Regions from separate parts of the Serratia sp. KH_031 genome, predicted to be linked through region 2. Evidence: predicted binding sites of a transcription regulator. Region 2 holds the regulator's gene; each other region holds the start of a gene.

Region 1 (6,878 bases), 1.3 Mb from region 2:
CAGTCGCTTACGGCCAGCAAGCGCTTTATCCAGAAGTGTCCGCACGCTCTCTTCATCAGTGATATCAGCTTCTACCGCCAAATAACTTCCTCCCTTTCGCTCGATCTCTTCGCCGGTTTGCTGAAGTTCGGCGATACGCCGGCCAACCAGTACCACGCGGGCGCCTTCCGCCGCTAAAGCAATGGCAACATGTCGACCGATACCAGAACCGGCTCCAGTGACTAGGGCATTTTTTCCGTTGAGAGAACCTGTGTTCATTTGTACTCCTTTGTCATCATGTTTTTGAAAAATACCGGGTAACAATTTGCCGGTGTGGGTAGGAAAAAATCATCTTGTTGAGTCTCGCTGTCCTGATCTAAATCCGTGCTCTTTGGCAAGCCAGACCACGACAAGAGCGGCCAGCAGTAAGGCCAGCAATATCCATGGAAAAGAAGCAACGCCGTTCATTTCGAGCAATAGTCCGCCAACTAAACCGCCGCCAGTGATAGCCAGGTTCCAGGCCGTCACTACCATCGATTGCGCAACATCAGAATTCTCTCCAGCCGTATCGGCTGAAGCCGTCTGTAACAATGTCGGCGCACCACCAAAAGTCAGCCCCCAAACAGCAACGCTAAGGTAAACCACCATCGGCACCGTGCCGCCGATCTGGAGTACCGCAGCGACGAGAGCAAATGCGCCTAAGCTGCTCATCACCAGTAAGCGTAGCCATCGATTGGCCAACAAGCCCACGAGCCAAATCCCAAGCAACGAGGCGATGCCAAACACCAGCAGTACAACATCCACTCGACTGGAAAGTCCGGCAGATGCCAGGAAGGGCACGATATAGGTGTAGAGAATGTTATGCGCTAGCATCCATGCCAGAATCACAATCAGCACTGGACGCACGCCTGGGGTAGTGAAGACCTCGCGTATTGGCATGCGTTGGTCTGCTTCTTGCCCCGGATAGTCAGGTACCTTGAGCAGTACCCAAAACACCAGCGCTAACGTCAGTCCCGAGATGATCCCGAAGGTGCTGCGCCAACCAACCATCGTTCCAACCGAGGTCCCTAAAGGCATACCCAACGACAGCGCCAAAGGCACTCCTACCATCGCTATCGCCATGGCCTGTCCTTGCAAGGGGGCACTCACCATGCGTCGTGCATATCCAGCCAGCAACCCCCACGCCAGCCCTGCCGCGACACCCGCCAGGAAACGTGCGATTAATGTCAATGGATAGCTGGTTGATAGCGCGGTAATAGTGTTGAAAATGAGAAACCCGATGATCGCCAGCAGCAAAACTGACCGTCTACGCCAGCCCCTGGTTGCGGCAGTCAACGGGATGGCTGTCAGAAGTGAGCCGAGGGAGAAGACGGTCATGAGTTGCCCCCCCATGGCATCTGATACGTGTAGCCCCTCACTTATCTGTGGTAGTAAGCCAGCCGGAAGGATTTCGGTCAGCATAGCCACGAAGCCGGTCATTGCCAGAGCGAGCAAACCCGCACGGGGAAGCGTTTCGGCTGTAGGAGTGCAAACGATGCCCGGCACTGGCGATGAAACCGTTTTATTCATTGTCGATCTCTTATGCACATTTATATCGATTGGTATAAATATAATGATATTCGTCCCGGCTGGTCAATCACTTTTGTATCGGTTAGTATTTAAGTATCCTGTCTTAGAAAGAAACTTCCATGGCAAAAATGGGGCGCCCCCGCAACTTCGATCGAGATGAAGCGATCAATCAAGCCATGCTTCTTTTTTGGGAACACGGCTACGAATCCACCACGCTCACCCTGCTTAAAGAGGGTATGGGGGGAATTTCCGCGCCGAGCTTTTATGCGGCCTTCGGCTCGAAGGAGTTGTTGTTCCAGGAAGTGGTGGGGCGTTATATCGGGATGTATGGGCAGGTTGTTGCCAGCCTTTGGGATGAATCGTTGCCACCGAAAGAGGCCATTGAGCAATCATTGCGGCGTTCGGCAAGGATGCAGACAGACCGCAGCCACCCTCTGGGTTGCCTGCTGGTGCTTTCAGCCAGCACCTGTTCGCCAGAAAATAGACATATCCAGAAAGCGCTGGCTAACGAGCGTTCCAGGTCACGAGTGGGTCTGAACGCTTGTGTGCAGCGCGCCATCACAGCGGGCGAATTGGCTGCTGCAACTGATCCGGCTGTGCTTGGCACGGTGTTCTATACCTTCCTGACCGGGATTTCCATGCAGGCACGAGATGGCGTGCCGCTTTCCCAGCTGAATGCGGCTATCAGCCAGGTTATGCGCGTATGGGATAGCTGCGCGTCGGATGTTTGTGACGCCACACGTTAACCGTTGTCGCTGCTTGAGCTTGTTTGGGTATCCAGAGGTCCTCTCAACTGCGACCATTTTATATTGCCCTTATGCCACTCAAGTGCCACGGTCTTAAAGACCTTTCCGGTGAGCGGTCGGCTTTTCGGCGAGACGTTGTTGGGCGGGGTTGATGTTCTGCGCCAGCAGCTTGCGGATACCATCACGCTGTTGCTGGGCGCCAGACAGGGGTACATCGGGGTAAGCACCTAAACTTAGACGGGATTCTTTTTTGTTTATGTGATATTTGAGATATCAGAGACGTGAACCGCCTGAATTGACCAAAAGGTATAGGCCGTGTGAATCGGAGACTTTAAAGGATTTATCAGAAGGCTTGAGACTGCGGATTTTCGTGTCATTGAGAGATATATGGGGGGCACTCCATTATCGAACCAACTTGATCCCAAATTTCTCCCAATGCAAAGGGAAAACTGAAAACGCATCGGGAATATTTTTCACGATAATTTATTGAATCTTAATTAGATAGGGATTCACAAAGAGGCATGAAAACAAGAAGTTGGCTCCTCTGACTGGACTCGAACCAGTGACATACGGATTAACAGTCCGCCGTTCTACCGACTGAACTACAGAGGAATCGTGTGAACGGGGCGCATAATAACGAGCGTCTGAAGGTTTGTCAAAGCACTAAATGAGTGAAAAGCGCGTTTGCTGCTGGAATGAGCATCTTGCAGGGTTTTTCGGCATATTATCGATAGTGTTGATGGATAAATAGTCACTCATTGAGTGTCATTTTATTTGTTATATCACCTATGGACGAGTGACTCGATTTTATCATTTCATCCAAAGGCTGAATCTTATTTCGCCACGGTTTACAAATGGTGAATAAATTAAATATCAAAGTGGTATCTAATGTATTCAAATATTTCGATGATATTAATCATACTGTCACCATGACAGGGGCATTTTGTGCGGTCTGTTGTTTTTTTATTCTAGTAGGAATGAAGGACGTAAAAATTGATCACTATAGTGGCAGTAGATATCCTGTTTTTTCATCAATATAGTGATCAAGCCAGCTGGTTAAAGCTCGTGATTGTGGTAATCTACTGAAGTATAAGTTATGTATGCCGATTTTGGGGTTTTCTCTGGGGTTCTTCCATGATAATCTAACGAGCCTTTAGGATTACTCTTGCAAATTTAACGTTTTTTGCGGGGGTTGGCAGGTGTAAGACTACTGCTCTATGCTACGTGGAGTTGTACTAATAGCGGCAAATTAATACCGTTCCTTTGTATTCCCGGAGTTTTAAAATCAATGAAAAAAACAATTGCGATAGTCACTCTTTGTCTATTACTGGCAGGTTGTCAAAATGCGGGCAATCGTTCTAAATCTAAAACAGCACCGGCTGAAGCGGCTACTTTACAGGCGAAACAAGAATCGCCTTCTGTTGGCGCAGGTAATGACGCCATCATGTATAGCTGCTTGAAAGAGCTAAATGCGTTACAACAAGTCAACCCGGCACAATATCAGGCTAAAAGTACTGAATTGAACCGTATCGTGACGCAAGCCAAACTGTATATGAAAGTGCGTGAGAGCGTGAGCAGCGATGTTAACGTGATCATGGACTCTGCTTACCAGTTCCGTATCTCCAAAACCTGTAACGATATTCGTACCGACCTGACCAACTCATTGGTTGATCGTGTAGAAAAGAATTAATCCTGCCCAAATGGGAAGGACAGTGTTCAAGGATGGTCCGGGAATACTAAAAGCCGAATGGCGCCCCAAATGAGGGCGCTATTTTTTTATCAGTACTTCAATGATATTGCACATTGATGGTGCAATATGGCGCCATTGAGTCACCAATCTAAAACTTCTCCCTTTTTTCCTTTCGTTCAGTAGTGAGCTCCTTCATTTTTTCCGCTGAGATCGCGCGCAAAATCGCCAAAATAATGTATCAGCCGTCACATTGGCTGGATTTTTGCTTATTTAATTGCGGGGAATGTGAGTGCGCCCTCGCGAAAATTATTTTCCCCGACTACACATAAAGTGACCGCTCGTATCACGCCTCTGGCGTTTCGCTAAAACAGTGCTGAGGAAGAGAATAATGTCATTGAAATTGATTAAAAGTCCGCTCGCTGCTGTGCTTATCGGTTGTTTTGGTTCTGCTTTTTATGCCCAGGCTGATGTTGTTATCGGTGTCGCTGGGCCATTTACTGGGCCTAATGCCACCTATGGGGATCAATATTGGCGCGGCGCTTCACAAGCCGCAGAAGACATTAACGCCGCTGGTGGTATCAACGGGGAAAAAATCAAACTGGTACAGGGCGATGATTCCTGTGAACCCAAACAGGCGGTAGCTGCGGCTAACCGACTGGTAGATCAGGATAAAGTCGCGGCGGTGGTGGGGCATTTCTGTTCATCTTCCACCATGCCAGCTTCCGAAGTGTATGACGAGGCCGGTGTTCTCTCCATCACTCCCGGCTCTACCAACCCACAAATCACAGAGCGTGGTTTCCCAAATATGTTCCGCATGTGTGGGCGTGATGATCAGCAAGGAGTGATTGCCGCTAACTATATGATTGACACGTTGAAAGCGAAAAAAGTCGCGATTATCCATGACAAAGACACTTACGGACAAGGGCTGGCGGATGCCGCCAGAGCCGCGTTGAAAAAACGTGGGGTAGACGATGTGTTGTATGAAGGGCTTTCGCGTGGCGAGAAAGATTTCAACGCGTTAGTCACCAAAATAGCATCGAAAAAACCAGATGTGGTGTACTTCGGCGGCTGTCACCCAGAAGCCGGGCCGTTGGTGCGCCAGATGCGTGAACAAGGCGTACAGGCTAAGTTCTTCTCTGGTGACTGTGTAGTGACTGAGGAGTTAGTCACCGCTGCCGGTGGACCTCAATACACCAATGGCGTGTTGATGACCTTCGGTAACGACCCACGTCAAATTCCTGAAGGTAAAGCGGTGATCGCTAAATTCCGCGCCAGCGGTTTTGAACCTGAAGGTTACACCCTGTATTCCTACGCTTCTATCCAGGCTATCGCCGCAGCGTTCAAGGCGACGAATGGGAAAACGGCAGCGGATAGCCCTAAAGCCAGTGAATGGCTGAAAACTCATGATGTCGACACGGTAATGGGCAAAAAAGCTTGGGATCAAAAAGGTGACTTGAAAGTCTCTGATTACGTGGTTTATCAGTGGGATGACAAAGGTAAATACCAACAATTGACGAAGTAAACATTCAACGGTTCCCCGTCGCTAAGGCGGGGGCCATGCCATGATTTTATTGGGGCGCTCCTGTTGGCGTCCCATCACCGGGTGAGATACAAATTATGGATGTTTTCTTCCTGCAACAACTGGTCAATGGCCTGACGTTGGGCGCGGTATATGGCCTGATCGCTATCGGCTATACCATGGTTTATGGCATTATCGGCATGATTAACTTCGCCCACGGCGAGGTATACATGATCTCCGCTTACCTGTGTGCCATTGGTTTGGCATTGCTTTCTTTCTTCGGTTTGCAGTCATTCCCATTATTGATCCTCGGCACGCTAGTTTTCACCATCGTGGTAACTGGAGTTTATGGCTGGGTTATCGAGCGTATCGCTTACAAACCCTTGCGTAACTCAACCCGTTTGGCTCCGCTGATCTCAGCGATTGGTATGTCATTGATTTTGCAAAATTACGCACAAATCAGCCAAGGGCCGCGCCAACAGGGTATCCCGACCTTGCTGGATGGCGTATTTCGCCTGAATTTTGATGGCGGCGTGATCCAGATTACTTACACTAAGGTGTTTATCTTGGTGGTTTCACTGCTGGGGATGGCGGTGTTGACCTACGTGATCCAACACACCCGTTTAGGGCGTATGTGCCGTGCCACTCAACAAGATCGCAAAATGGCTTCGATATTGGGCATCAATACCGATCGCGTGATCTCTCTGGTATTTGTCATCGGTGCCGCCATGGCTGGGCTGGCGGGTGTGATGATCACCATGAACTACGGCACTTTTGATTTCTACGTCGGGTTTATTATTGGCATCAAAGCCTTTACCGCTGCGGTGTTGGGGGGCATCGGTTCGCTACCGGGAGCAATGTTAGGTGGATTGTTATTGGGTGTTGCCGAAGCGCAATTCGCTGGCATGGTGAACTCGGATTACAAAGACGTGTTTTCATTCGCTTTGCTGGTGGTGATTTTAATCTTTCGCCCTCAAGGTCTACTCGGGCGGCCCATGGTCGCTAAGGTGTGAGGGATAAACTATGTCGCAAACCCAAGTTCACCCAGGGCTGAATATTAAACGCAGCCTGTTGGATGCTGTATTGGCAGGTCTTATCGCGTTAATTGTCTTTGGCCCGATCGTTGGCATTGTGCTGAACGGTTACAGTTTTAATTTCGAACCTTATCGGTTGGTGTGGATTATTGCCATCGTGATGGCAGGACGGCTGCTGTTGAGCTTGTTCTTGCAAACACCGGCTGGGCACCGAATTGCCGCTCGTTTTGAAAGCAATAACGATGGGGTTTATGTTCGCCCCATCGGTGCTAAAACCAGCCTGCGTTGGATTCTCCCTTTGCTGGCAGTCATCGCTTTATTCTTCCCGTTTGTTGCCACTA
Region 2 (6,878 bases):
CCCGCAACTTCGCGCAGAGCATCCAGCATTTGCGCTACGGTGACGCTAATACCCGGTAAATTTAGCGTGCGCAGTGGGCCAAAGGCATCGCTGGGCAGGGTTGCGGCATGGATAAAGTTACGGATTACTGTGGCAGGGCTGGATAGCCACAACGCCAACGAAGGAGATACCGGGCAGACGGAGGTTTCGCCGTGTAGCGGCTCGCGGATAATGCCGCTGGCAAACGACGAAGCGGCCTTGTTTGGCTTACCGGGACGCACGCTGATAGTAGGCAGACGCAGCACACGACCATCGACAAAACCTTTGCGTGCATAGTCGTTGACCAACAGTTCGCCCATCGCTTTTTGGCAACCGTAGGAGGATTGCGGCGTGACTGCACAACTATCGTCGATGACCGGTGGTAGTTTGCCGCCAAATACTGCCAACGAACTGGTAAAGATAAACTTCATCTCAGGCGCTTTGCGGCGAGCGGTTTCCAGCAACTGACGCGTGGCGTCGAAGTTAACCTTCATCCCCAGATCGAAATCGCTTTCGGCGTGGCTGCTGACGATAGCGGCCAGATGGAACAGCACGCCACAGTTGGCATCGATAAGTTTATCGGCGGCCTGTGGCTGGGTGAGATCCATCGCGACACAACGCACGCGTGGATCGTTATTCGGGGCTGGTGGCGTTTGGATATCCGCCAGAATCAGTTGTTCGAACGGAAGTTTAGTGTTGTTTTGCAGCAAAGCCGCTGCCAAGCGCTGGCCGAGAAAGCCTGCGCCGCCAGTGATAATGATGTTCATTTTTGTATTCCCTTATAGTCGGTATTTTCAGAGGGTGACGGTATGCAGACGTAAATCGGTCTCCTGCAATTGTTGTTGTATTGCTGGTGGTAATTCGGCATCGCACACCACGTCATCAAAGGCGCTGAGTGGGCAGACTTGGAACATGCCGTACTTGCCATATTTACTGCTATCGGAGACCAACACTCGCCGCCGGGCGATCTCCAATAAAGCTTGTTTAACTAATACTTTGCCTTCGTGTGGCGTCGATACGCCGTGTGCCAGATCCCACGAACTGGTGCTGACGAAGGCGATATCTATGTTCAAAGTGCGCAGCAGCAACGCTGCGCTATTGCCGATGCAGGAGTAATTGCGTTGATCGACCTGTCCTCCGGTATGAAACAGGCTGAGCTGGGGTCGGTTCATCAAATACTGGGTGATGGAAAAATCGTTGGTGACGATGGTCAGGTTGAAGCGTTCCGCCAGATGGCGCGCGATTTCAAAAGTGGTGGTTCCGGCGTCCAGATACACCACTTGTCCGTCTTCCACCAACGAGGCCGCGAATTTGCCGATTTCGCGTTTATGCCGGTGATGTAGCTGTGCTTTTTCGTTGTAGCCCAACTCTTGCCGCAGAGCATCGCTCAAACGCACACCACCGCTGACGCTGACCACTTTGCCTTGTTCTTCCAACACGCGAATATCACGCCGCACCGTCATGTGCGACACGCTCATCAACTCCGCCAGCGCGGTGATGGTCATCAACTGGTACTCATGTACATAGCGGTAAATAAAATCGCGACGTTCGGAGGGGATCATGCGTTCTCCTATTGGCAGGTGTTAATTGTTGCTCAGACACCTATGTTGTTATTTTTTGTTATCTATGTGTATTTTTATCGATTTTATTTAACAAATAAGCGACAGGTGTCACAGATGGGAATGGTGGCTTGTAGGGTTAATCTGTTTTTATTTTGTTGATTTTATTTGAATTAACTGGATTTTTGATTGACTGTAAAATGCACAGGATTCTGTGAAAATTAATGTGATGGGTGACAGGTTTTGTGAACGGTGATAAATCACCCACAGAAGGGCGGTGGCGGTGATGGCGAAATTTTGTGAGCTTCGGCGTTTTTTTCAGCACTTAACTCATTGAAGCTATGATAAGTGTTGCGCGTTGATCGCTGACAGGTATAATGCGCGTGTTTTCCGAATACTACATCAGTGCCGGAGTGGCGAAATTGGTAGACGCAGTTGATTCAAAATCAACCGTCGAAAGACTTGCCGGTTCGAGTCCGGCCTCCGGCACCATTTGTAGTAAGCAAATCAAGTCGCCTAGAGCGGCTTTTTTTGTACCTGAAATTCAGCCCCGTAGGGCTTTCCTCGTTTTTTCAGTCAAAACAAATTAGCCTAATGCAATCTACAACCGTGCATCAAAAGCTCATCTCAAAAGATCAACAGCCCCTAGTAACTTGATAAATAAATCGTTAATCCTCATCAAAACCAGAATTAAACAGTTCAATCACCGCTGCCAATGCCTTCTCTTCTTCAGGGCCGGTGGCTTCGACTTCAATTTGGCGACCTTGTGCAGAATCCAGCATTAACAGCGCGATCACGCTGCTGGCTTCGGCCTCGGTGCCGCTATCGTTACGTAGCAACACCTCAGCATCAAAACTCTGCACCAGTTCGAACAGTTTCATCGCTGGGCGGGCATGCATACCCAGCTTATTTTTGATTTCTACCGTTTGTTTGACCGTCATTGTTTGCGCTTTTCCAACGTGCGGTGGCGCGACTGTACGTTCTTGCCGCGAGCGCGGAAGTAGTCGGCCAACTGTTCTGCCACATACACCGAACGGTGTTTACCGCCGGTACAGCCGATGGCCACCGTCAGGTAGCTACGGTTGTTGGTTTCCAGCATTGGCAACCACTGTTCCAGATAGCTACGGGTCTGGTAGATAAAATTATGCACTTCGGTATGACGATCGAGGAACGAGGCAACTGGTTTATCCAAACCGGTCATCGGACGCAGTTTGGGATCCCAGTGCGGGTTTGGTAGGAAACGGACATCGAATACGTAGTCGGCGTCGATCGGGATACCGTGTTTAAAGCCGAAGGATTCGAACACCATCGTCAGTTCACGCTCACGTTTGCCCAGTAAGCGGGTACGGAGCATTTCAGCCAGTTCATGAACCGACATTTCTGACGTGTCGATAATCAAATCGGCACGTGAACGCAGCGGTTCCAGCAGATCGCTTTCTTCATCGATGGCACTTTCCAGCGACAGATTTTTGTTGGAAAGCGGATGTAGACGGCGAGTATCGCTGTAACGACGGATCAGAGTGTTGCGATCGGCGTCGAGGAACAGCAATTGCGGCGAGAAGCTGTCTGGCAGTTGCGTCATGGCCTGTTCAAACACTTCCGGAGATTCAGGCATGTTACGCACGTCAATACTGACTGCGGCGGAACCGTTGCGTTCAGCCAGCGCTTGGGCAAGCTGCGGCAGCAGTACCACGGGTAGGTTATCAACGCAGTAAAAACCCATATCTTCCAACGCCCGCAAGGCGACGGATTTCCCTGAACCTGAACGGCCGCTGACAATCATCAGCACCATGTGGTCACTCCCCTAAGATCGCAATGGCGTTCATTGCCATTGTTGGAAACGTTATTCCCCCGACCGAGTCGCATCGGGAGCCATCTATCGCGCTAGTACAACTAGAATCGCCCGCCGGGCATTACTCGGTAATAATCTGGTAAAGCTCTTCGTCGCTCTGCGCGGCACGCAGGCGACGACAGACGGTTTTGTCAGCCAGGCACTTGGCAACCAGCGACAGAGTATGCAAATGGGTTTTACATTGGTCGGCCGGAACCAGTAAAGCAAACAACAAATCAACGGGTTGATTGTCGATGGCATCAAAAGCGATCGGCTGTTCGAGGCGAATAAATACGCCTACGGCGCGCAGAGTATCCTCTTCCAACTTACCGTGAGGAATAGCGATACCGTTACCTATGCCAGTACTGCCCATGCGCTCCCGAGTTAGAATGGCGTCAAACACCACCTGTGGTGGCAGATTCAACTGCTTGGCAGCCAACTCGCTGATAATCTCCAATGCCCGTTTTTTACTGGTGCAATGGACGTCGCTTTTGGTGCACTCGATAGTCAATACCGAGCTTAACTGCATTAGTTCGTTGTTCATCTCATCTTCACTTGAGCTCTTTTATCAAACGGCACGATAAAGGAGTTTTCATTTTTTGCCCTGGTAACGGTTCGGCGCGCTACCTTACGGATAACGCGCCAATGCTGCCGTGTAGCTTTTGGGCTACGTCTGGGTTGCGTACAGATGCGACCCAGAATGTCAGTGTTGTTTTAATTTGTCTTTATGTTTGTTCAATTGACGCGCCAGTTTGTCGATCAGGGTGTCAATTGCGGCATACATATCTTCTTTTTCCGAGGTGGCGTGCAACTCGCCTCCATTCACGTGCAGCGTTGCTTCGGCAATCTGCTGCACTTTTTCCACACTTAATACGACATACACCTGATTAATGCGATCAAAATAATGTTCGAGTTTGGCGAACTTATTGTTCACAAACTCACGCAATGAATCGGTGATTTCGATGTGCTGTCCGGTAATGTTGAGCTGCATAATGTCTTCCTTCTCAGTAGAGGTCAAACCAACTGTTTACGTTGGTTCGACGGCGGGATGGACAAAGACTCTCGGTACTTGGCGACAGTTCGCCGTGCGACAATAATCCCTTGTTCGGAGAGAACGTTCGCCAGCTTGCTGTCACTAAGCGGTTTGGCGGGGTTTTCCGCCGCGATTAATTTCTTCACCAATGCCCTGATCGCCGTCGAGGAGGCTTCGCCACCGCTGTCGGTATTCACATGGCTGGAGAAGAAATATTTCAACTCGAAAATCCCGCGCGGACTGTGCAAAAACTTTTGCGTTGTAACGCGCGAGATAGTCGATTCATGCATCTCCACGGTTTGGGCGATATCCGCCAACACCATGGGCTTCATAAATTCTTCCCCCTGTTCAAAGAACATCTGCTGCTGATCGACAATACAGCGGGTCACTTTGAGCAAGGTATCGTTACGGCTTTCCAGACTTTTGATCAGCCACTTCGCTTCCTGCAAATTGCTACGAATAAACTGCCCATCAGCTTCACTACGTGCGCTGTTACCCAGTGCGGCATACTGCTGGTTGATCTTCAGGCGCGGGATACTGTCAGCATTCAGCTCGACCATCCATTTGTCCTGCACCTTGTGCACCAGTACGTCTGGGATCACATACTCGGACTCACCGGTATTGATCGACTGGCCAGGGCGCGGATCGAGCGACTGGATCAACAGCATCGCTTCTTTCAGTGTATCTTCTTTTAGCCGGGTTGTTCGCATCAGGCTACGGAAATCGTGATTTGCCAGCAGATCCAGATGATCGCTAATGATCAGCCGCGCTTCGGCCAGATACGGAGTGTCTTTGGCGTACTGAGAAAGCTGAACTAACAAACAATCGCGCAGATCGCGTGCGGCGACGCCGATAGGATCGAAATGCTGTACCCGCTTCAATACCGCTTCTACTTCGTCGATAGTCACATTTTCGTCACCGATACTCTCTAGAATTTCTTCCAGTGAGACGGTGAGGTAGCCGGTGTCATCCACGGCGTCGACGATGGAAGTGGCGATAGCGGTATCGGTCTCGGAAAATGGCGTCAGATCCACCTGCCACATCAGGTAATCCTGTAGCGTTTGAGTGGTTTCGCCCTGATAGACGGGGAGTTCATCATCGTGGTAATCGGTACCGGTACCGGATGGTGTGCCTGCGGTATAGATTTCATCCCAAGTGGCGTCCAATGGCAGCTCTTCTGGCATGTCCGGTTGTTCCAGCGCCTCGCGGGTATCCAGATCCTCTGTATCGTTACTGGCTTTGGCGTCGATTTCTTCGTGTGGGTCGGTTTGCTCAAGCAGCGGGTTGCTTTCTAACGCGAGTTGAATCTCCTGCTGGAGCTCAAGCGTAGACAACTGCAACAGGCGGATCGCCTGCTGAAGTTGAGGGGTCATTGCCAGTTGTTGGCTCAGACGGAGTTGCAAACCTTGCTTCATAAATCAGCTACTTCCGTTAACCGTCGCGGGTGATTAACCCGCGTGGCACTACCTTTATGGCACTACAGGCGGAACTCTTCGCCCAGATAAACACGCTTGACCTGTTCATCGGCCAGAATCACATCTGGTGCGCCGTGGGCGATCAAATGGCCTTGACTGACAATATAAGCACGTTCACAAACGTCCAGTGTTTCGCGCACGTTATGGTCGGTGATCAGCACACCAAGGCCGCTGTCACGTAGGTGTTCGATGATTTTCTTGATATCGATAACGGAGATCGGGTCAACCCCGGCGAAAGGTTCATCTAGCAGGATGAATTTCGGGTTGGCAGCCAGAGCACGAGCGATCTCGACACGGCGGCGTTCACCACCAGACAATGATTGACCGAGGTTATTGCGCAGATGGCTGATGTGGAACTCTTCCATCAGCTCAACGGCACGGTCATCACGCTGTTCATTGGTGAGATCGTCACGGATTTGCAAAACAGCCATCAGGTTGTCGTAGACGCTCAGACGGCGGAAGATCGAGGCTTCCTGCGGCAGATAGCCGATACCACGGCGCGCACGAGCGTGCAGTGGCAAAATGCTGATGTCTTCTTCGTCGATCACGATGCGTCCTGCATCACGCTGTACGATACCGACCACCATGTAGAAAGTGGTGGTTTTACCTGCACCGTTTGGCCCAAGAAGGCCAACGATCTCGCCGGATTTCACTTTCAGGCTGACATCGGCAACGACCGTACGGCCTTTGTAGGCTTTCGCCAAGTTTTCTGCGATAAGTGTAGCCATAAGGGATTAGTTACTCTTCTTTTGCCCGTTTTTGTCTTGCAACTGTGATGGCACCAGCACCGTTTTTACGCGGCTACCTTTGTCGCTGAACGCTTGCATCTGTTGTTGCTGCACCAAATAGGTGATGCGATCGCCTTTCACGTTGCTGTCGAGCTGTTCCAGATAGGCGTTACCGGTTAGTGTCACCAACTGAGGTGTCACGTCGTAACGAACTTTAGATGCGTGGCCTTTTAC
Region 3 (6,878 bases), 1.9 Mb from region 2:
ACTCTTTCAAAGTTGCCATGGCTGATAGTCGACGTATCATCCAGGTTCATGTAAAAATTCCGGACGATTCTCCGCAACCGAAACTGGAAGACTAAATCACACATGGCTAAAGCCTCTTTACTTGAACGTCAGTGGGTTCGCACCCTACTGGCGCTGTTATTCGGTGCCAGCGGGACGCTGGCGTTCTCACCCTATGATTTCTGGCCTGCGGCCATTGTCTCCCTATTTGGCTTATTGGCCGTCACGCTTAACCGCACCACTAAACAATCCGCTTTACTCGGCTTCTTATGGGGCTTCGGGCTGTTTGGCTCCGGTATCAACTGGGTTTACGTCAGTATTGCTGATTTCGGTGGTATGCCGTTTGCCGTCAATATCTTCTTGGTGGCGCTGCTCGCGGCTTATCTATCGCTGTATACCGGCCTGTTTGCCGGGCTGCTGACACGCATCTGGCCAAAAACTACTTGGTGGCGGTTGGCAATTGCGGCGCCCGCGTTATGGCAAGTGACAGAATTCCTGCGTGGTTGGGTACTAACCGGTTTCCCGTGGCTGCAATTTGGCTACAGCCAGATTGATGGCCCGCTGAAAGGTATTGCACCGATCTTGGGTGTTGATGCCATTACCCTGATTTTGATGAGTCTCAGTGGGTTACTAGTCTTCGCCATCAATCAGCGGCGCATTGCGCCAGCAGTTATCGCCATCGCTATGCTGTTGCTGCCATGGCCGCTGCGCCAATGGCATTGGTTCACTCCGCAACCGGACAAAGCGGTTAACGTCGCGATGGTGCAAGGTAATATTGCTCAATCGATGAAGTGGGACCCACAAGCGCTGGTCGGCACATTACAGGCCTATCTGGATGAAACCCGTCCGTATGTGGGCAAAGCGCCGATCATCATCTGGCCAGAATCCGCCATCCCGGATTACGAGGCCAGCCAGAATGGTTTCCTGACCATGATGGACTCTCTGATGCGTTCCAAAAATAGCAGCCTGATTACCGGTATTGTCGATGTACGCGCCACGCCACAAGGTAACAAAATCTATAACAGCGCCATCGTGCTGGGTGAAAAGCAGCCTTACCGTTATCCCGATGCTAACCGCTACAACAAACACCATTTGGTGCCGTTTGGCGAATATGTTCCATTGGAAACGCTGTTGCGTCCGTTAGCGCCGTTCTTCGATCTGCCAATGTCGTCTTTCAGCCGGGGCGATTACGTTCAGCCACAGTTAAGCGTACGCGGTTACAATCTAACGGCGGCCATTTGCTATGAGATCGTGCTCGGCCAGCAGGTGCGCGACAACTTCCGCCCAGACACTAACTTCCTGCTCACCATCTCTAACGATGCCTGGTTCGGTCACTCTATCGGCCCGTGGCAGCATTTCCAGATGGCACGGATGCGTGCACTGGAGCTTGGACGTCCACTGTTGCGTAGCACCAATAATGGCGTTACCGCTGCCGTGAGCCCAACCGGTGATGTGATTGCTGAGATTCCACAGTTCACCCGTAAAGTGTTGGAAGTGAAAGTGACCCCAACCACCGGCGTTACGCCTTACGCGCGCTTCGGTTCACTGCCAATGTGGATCATCACCGCGCTGTTAGGCGGTATCGCTCTGCTGTTTGCCGTACGTCGTAAGCCATAACCCGCACTGATGGGGATGTCACCTCACATCCCCATCATATTTCTCTGTTAAATCAATCCCTCTGGCACACTCCTTGCTTTACTCCTTGTAAGCCGTAACCGACAACTCTGTTTTTGCCGATTTCGGGTCGTACCCATGCACAATCTCCGAACATAAAGCGCACCATCACGGTGCATGGGGGTTTTATTGCATTGATTTGGTGCGGGTCATGTCGCAAAAAGAGAAACATCTTGGTTTCATTCAATTAACAATCGGCTATTTTCTAACGGCGCTACGTTGTAGGACTATCTTTATAACGTGAGCACTGAAAATCTGTCGCTCCCTGAGCGTCAGTCTTTACAATCGCGAAGGAGTTAGACCATGAAAATGCGTAAGTTGGCGTTATCGTTATTGCTGATCGGTATGGCAAGTAGCGTCGCCCAAGCTGAAGAACTGACCGGCACGCTGAAAAAAATTCAAGACAATGACGTGATCGTGGTTGGTCATCGTGAATCCTCCGTACCTTTCTCCTACTACGACAACACACAAAAAGTGGTGGGGTACTCACAGGATTACTCCAATGCCATCATCGACGCCATTAAGAAGAAACTGAATAAGCCAGACATGCAGGTGAAGCTGATGCCAATCACCTCGCAGAACCGTATCCCATTGTTGCAGAATGGTACTTTCGACTTTGAGTGCGGTTCTACCACCAACAACTTGGAACGTCAGAAACAAGCCGCCTTCTCCGATACCATCTTCGTAGTCGGTACCCGTCTGTTGGTGAAAAAAGGTTCTGATGTTAAAGACTTCGCCGATCTGAAAGGTAAACCGGTGGTCGTGACTTCGGGTACCACTTCCGAAGTGTTGCTTAACAAGCTGAACGACAAAGATAAGATGAATATGCGCATCATCAGCGCCAAAGATCACGGTGACTCCTTCCGCACGCTGGAAAGTGGTCGCGCGGTGGCCTTTATGATGGATGATGCCCTGCTGGCAGGGGAACGTGCGAAAGCCAAGAAACCTGATCAGTGGGAAATTGTCGGCACCGCGCAATCGAAAGAAGCCTACGGCTGTATGCTGCGTAAAGACGATCCACAATTCAAGAAACTGGTTGATGACACCATCGCTCAAGCCCAGACCTCTGGAACTGCGACTAAGTGGTTCGAAACGTGGTTCACCAAACCGATCCCACCAAAAAATCTCAACCTGAACTTCGAACTGTCTGACGACATGAAGCAATTGTTCAAAGAGCCAAATGACAAAGCATTGAACTAATAACTATAGAGCCGGAAGGTAAAACCAACCGGCCCAGTTGATGACACAGACAGGTCTTATGGGCGGTCGTTCCCCGCCCACTTTTCCCCTCAGAAATGTTGGAGATGTCATCAAGCTTTTGGGTGTTTCACACCCTTTACGGAGTTGAATATGTCAATAGATTGGAACTGGGGTATCTTCCTGCAGCAGGCCCCATTTGGGAATACCACTTACCTCGGTTGGATTTGGTCCGGCTTTCAGGTAACGGTCGCCCTCTCCATCTGCGCTTGGATTATTGCCTTCTTTGTCGGTTCTCTGTTCGGTATTTTACGTACCGTCCCCAACCGCTTTCTTTCCACCCTCGGTACCGTTTACGTCGAACTGTTCCGTAACGTACCGCTGATCGTGCAATTCTTTACTTGGTATTTGGTGATCCCGGAACTGCTGCCACCTGACATGGGTATGTGGTTCAAAACCGAGCTCGATCCCAACGTGCAGTTCTTCGTCTCTTCCATGTTGTGTCTGGGTCTGTTCACCGCCGCCCGTGTGTGCGAGCAAGTGCGCTCTGGCATTCAGTCACTGCCACGCGGCCAGCAAGCCGCTGGGTTGGCAATGGGGCTGACGCTGCCACAAACCTACCGCTATGTGTTGTTGCCCAACGCCTACCGGGTGATCGTTCCGCCGATGACCTCAGAAATGCTTAACTTGGTCAAAAACTCCGCCATCGCATCCACTATCGGTTTAGTGGATATGGCAGCGCAGGCCGGTAAGTTGCTGGATTACTCCGCTCATGCCTATGAGTCCTTTACCGCCATCACATTGGCTTATGTCGGCATTAACGCGGTGATCATGTTGATCATGCGGATGGTAGAAAAGAAAGTGCAGTTACCTGGCAATATGGGGAGTAAATAATGTACGAATTTGATTGGGCATCGATTGTCCCGAGCTTCCCTTACTTGTTACAAGGGATGGTGATCACGCTGAAAATCACCGTGACCGCCATTGTTATCGGCATCGTCTGGGGGACTATACTGGCGGTGATGCGCATGTCGCCGATTAAGCCGATTAGCTGGTTCGCCACCCTGTACGTCAACCTGTTCCGCTCCGTTCCACTGGTGATGGTGCTGCTGTGGTTCTATCTGGTAGTCCCTAGCTTTTTACAACAAGTTCTTGGAATCTCACCGAAAACCGATATTCGCCTAGTTTCAGCTATGATAGCCTTCTCCTTGTTTGAAGCGGCTTATTACTCAGAAATTATCCGAGCTGGTATCCAGAGCGTTTCACGCGGCCAATCTTCCGCAGCGTTGGCATTGGGCATGACTCATTGGCAATCGATGAAACTGGTTATCTTGCCGCAGGCATTCCGCGCCATGGTTCCGCTGCTACTGACTCAAGGCATCGTATTGTTCCAAGATACCTCGCTGGTTTACGTCTTGAGTCTGGCTGACTTCTTCCGTACCGCCTCCACCATTGGTGAGCGCGATGGTACACAGGTCGAAATGATCCTGTTTGCTGGTTTTGTCTATTTTGTTATCAGTATCGCCGCCTCGGCGCTGGTGAGCTATTTGAAGAAAAGGACTGTGTGATGATTTCCTTAAAAAATGTTTCCAAGTGGTACGGTCATTTCCAGGTACTGTCCGAATGCTCCACCGAGGTCAAAAAAGGTGAGGTCGTGGTCGTCTGTGGCCCTTCCGGCTCAGGTAAATCGACGCTGATCAAAACCGTTAACGGCCTGGAGCCGATCCAACAAGGGGAAATCCGGGTCAACGACATTCCGGTGAATGATAAAAAAACCAACCTCGCGCAGCTGCGTTCCCGCGTTGGGATGGTGTTCCAGCATTTTGAGTTATTCCCACACCTGTCTATTCTCGAAAACCTGATCCTGGCACAGGTCAAAGTGTTAAAGCGCGATAAAGCCGCAGCACGTGAGAAAGGCTTGAAGTTACTAAAACGTGTGGGGTTAACCGCCCATGCCGACAAATACCCAGCGCAGCTTTCCGGCGGCCAGCAGCAGCGTGTAGCCATTGCCCGCGCCCTGTGTATGGACCCAATCGCCATGCTGTTTGACGAACCGACTTCGGCACTCGACCCAGAGATGATCAACGAAGTGCTGGACGTGATGGTCGAGCTGGCGCACGAAGGGATGACCATGATGGTCGTGACCCACGAAATGGGCTTTGCGCGTAAAGTGGCACACCGCGTGATCTTTATGGACGAAGGTAAAATTGTAGAAGATCGTAACAAAGACGATTTCTTCAATAACCCGGAATCTGAACGCGCCAAAGAGTTTTTGGCAAAAATCCTGCACTAATGCCATTCAGGGGGCAATCGCCCCCTACTTCTCTTCAAATCTGTCATCTTTATCCGAAAGTAAAATTTACTAAAAAGACACTCACCTCATCACGCATGCGTTATCTTCGTGCGGTAGTTTGTTTTTATTGATCATTTCCCATTTCCACTGAGAACATCGCTTCGCTTAAGACCCTGCTTAAATATCCGTTAATGTGACCAAGTTAATGCTTTACTAAATATTAACTTACATTTAGTAAAACTCATTACTAAACTTCCTCTCGCACCAGTCATTTAAACCTAGCTCCACACAATAAAAAACCAATACACCGGAAGTAAAAATGAGAATAATTTCAATCAGCTCCGTATTATTGCTGGCTTCTTTTGGCCTGCAAGCGCAAGAAAGCACGGTTCCAGCAGAGCACAATGAATTAGCGCCCCCCGCCATGACCACACAAGGGTTTGATTGGCGCTTTTATGGCGAGTTAGGTATCGGTGGCAGCACCGCTCTTGAAGGTAAAGAGAAACATCTCTATCAGGACGGAACCTATATCGAAGGGGGGATCGAGGTTAAATACGATCACTGGTTTGGTTTACTGTATGGCGAAGGTTGGACAGTACAGGCAGACGACAACGGCAACGCTTGGGTACCCGATCATAGTTGGGGTGGCTTTGAAGGCGGTATCAACCGTTTCTATGGTGGCTACCGCACCGATAAAGGCACGGAGATGATCCTGAGCGTGCGCAACGACTCCTCACTGGACGATTTACAATGGTGGGGCGACTTCACCCCCGAATTTGGCTATGTGATCCCCAATACCCGCGATCTCAGCTACGCAGCCAAACTGCAAAACTTGACCGGCAAGTTCCGCTACAGCATTACCGCAGCACCGCAATCACGCATTGACGAAAGTAAAGCCCTGCTGCATTTCGGCAAATATGACCGCTATTCAGATAAATACGCCTATCAGGCGATGGTTAACGGCTACACCTTGTATGACATCGTAGACGGCATCACCTTGCTCAACGGCTTGGAACTGACCGATGGCACCGGACAACTGTATGTGATGGGATTGCAGGGCAAAAACTTAGCCAGCCGCGTTTGGCATCACACCGGTAAAGGTGATGGTCGTCACCCCGGCAGTGAAACCGGTTTTATGGCCAGTGCGATGGTTGAAGCCTTCAAAGAATTCTACCTCTCCACCGCGTATAGCTACGCCCAACACCGTTTGGACAACGCCAAAGACACCACCACTTCTTACGCACAATTCGGTATCTGGTATGCCTACGGTGATGGCAAATTCGCCACTGCGCTGGACAGCAAATTCTTTATGAATAACGACACCACAGACAGCAGCGATGCCGTATTCCTGATGCAATATTTTTACTGGTAACGGATAAGGATCTTCACATGAAATCTATTCACTCATTAACGCCCATCATGATCGGCCTAATCGCCGCTCTGACGCTGGGTAACGCGGCAGCCACTAACGCATCCAATACTCCTCTGCGCGCGACAGACTTCAAAAATTTGGTTAATCGCACTGGCTCGCCGGATTACATGCGTGATGCCGATTCAGACGATCATCAGCGTTACAGCCCATTGTTTGATCTCGGCGCTTGGCATGGGCATTTGTTACCTGACAGCAAAGAAGGCATGGGCGGCTTCCCCGGCCCAGCATTGTTAACCGAAGAATACATCAACTTCATGGCGGATA

What was found. Region 2 encodes sigma-54, which starts transcription at its own class of promoters, with help from an activator protein. Its sites were predicted from a motif close to GTTGGCACANNTTTCGCTNT; they were not measured.
Region 1: a site for sigma-54 is predicted at 4,234-4,253, ahead of AC3ISQ_RS08465 (branched-chain amino acid ABC transporter substrate-binding protein). Genes of this name have one in related genera too.
Region 3: a site for sigma-54 is predicted at 1,696-1,715, ahead of AC3ISQ_RS15935 (amino acid ABC transporter substrate-binding protein). Genes of this name have one in related genera too.

The regions. Positions count from the first base shown of each region.
Region 1 covers NZ_CM174496.1:1,896,658-1,903,535, forward strand. Annotated here, with positions in the region: gene AC3ISQ_RS08435 (SDR family NAD(P)-dependent oxidoreductase) at 1-258, opposite strand, end outside; gene AC3ISQ_RS08440 (MFS transporter) at 328-1,548, opposite strand; gene AC3ISQ_RS08445 (TetR/AcrR family transcriptional regulator) at 1,668-2,294, shown strand; partial or broken gene AC3ISQ_RS08450 (Arm DNA-binding domain-containing protein) at 2,342-2,681, opposite strand; tRNA gene AC3ISQ_RS08455 (tRNA-Asn) at 2,831-2,906, opposite strand; gene AC3ISQ_RS08460 (hypothetical protein) at 3,583-3,984, shown strand; gene AC3ISQ_RS08465 (branched-chain amino acid ABC transporter substrate-binding protein) at 4,373-5,506, shown strand; gene AC3ISQ_RS08470 (ABC transporter permease subunit) at 5,602-6,516, shown strand; gene livM (high-affinity branched-chain amino acid ABC transporter permease LivM) at 6,527-6,878, shown strand, end outside.
Region 2 covers NZ_CM174496.1:576,447-583,324, forward strand. Annotated here, with positions in the region: gene denD (D-erythronate dehydrogenase) at 1-785, opposite strand, end outside; gene AC3ISQ_RS02520 (DeoR/GlpR family DNA-binding transcription regulator) at 813-1,580, opposite strand; tRNA gene AC3ISQ_RS02525 (tRNA-Leu) at 1,985-2,069, shown strand; gene npr (PTS phosphocarrier protein NPr) at 2,246-2,518, opposite strand; gene rapZ (RNase adapter RapZ) at 2,515-3,369, opposite strand; gene ptsN (PTS IIA-like nitrogen regulatory protein PtsN) at 3,491-3,952, opposite strand; gene hpf (ribosome hibernation promoting factor) at 4,112-4,399, opposite strand; gene rpoN (RNA polymerase factor sigma-54) at 4,423-5,856, opposite strand; gene lptB (LPS export ABC transporter ATP-binding protein) at 5,919-6,644, opposite strand; gene lptA (lipopolysaccharide ABC transporter substrate-binding protein LptA) at 6,651-6,878, opposite strand, start outside.
Region 3 covers NZ_CM174496.1:3,553,339-3,560,216, forward strand. Annotated here, with positions in the region: gene corC (CNNM family magnesium/cobalt transport protein CorC) at 1-95, shown strand, start outside; gene lnt (apolipoprotein N-acyltransferase) at 103-1,635, shown strand; gene AC3ISQ_RS15935 (amino acid ABC transporter substrate-binding protein) at 1,996-2,892, shown strand; gene AC3ISQ_RS15940 (amino acid ABC transporter permease) at 3,043-3,783, shown strand; gene gltK (glutamate/aspartate ABC transporter permease GltK) at 3,783-4,457, shown strand; gene AC3ISQ_RS15950 (amino acid ABC transporter ATP-binding protein) at 4,457-5,182, shown strand; gene ygjJ (protein YgjJ) at 5,502-6,554, shown strand; gene ygjK (alpha-glucosidase) at 6,572-6,878, shown strand, end outside.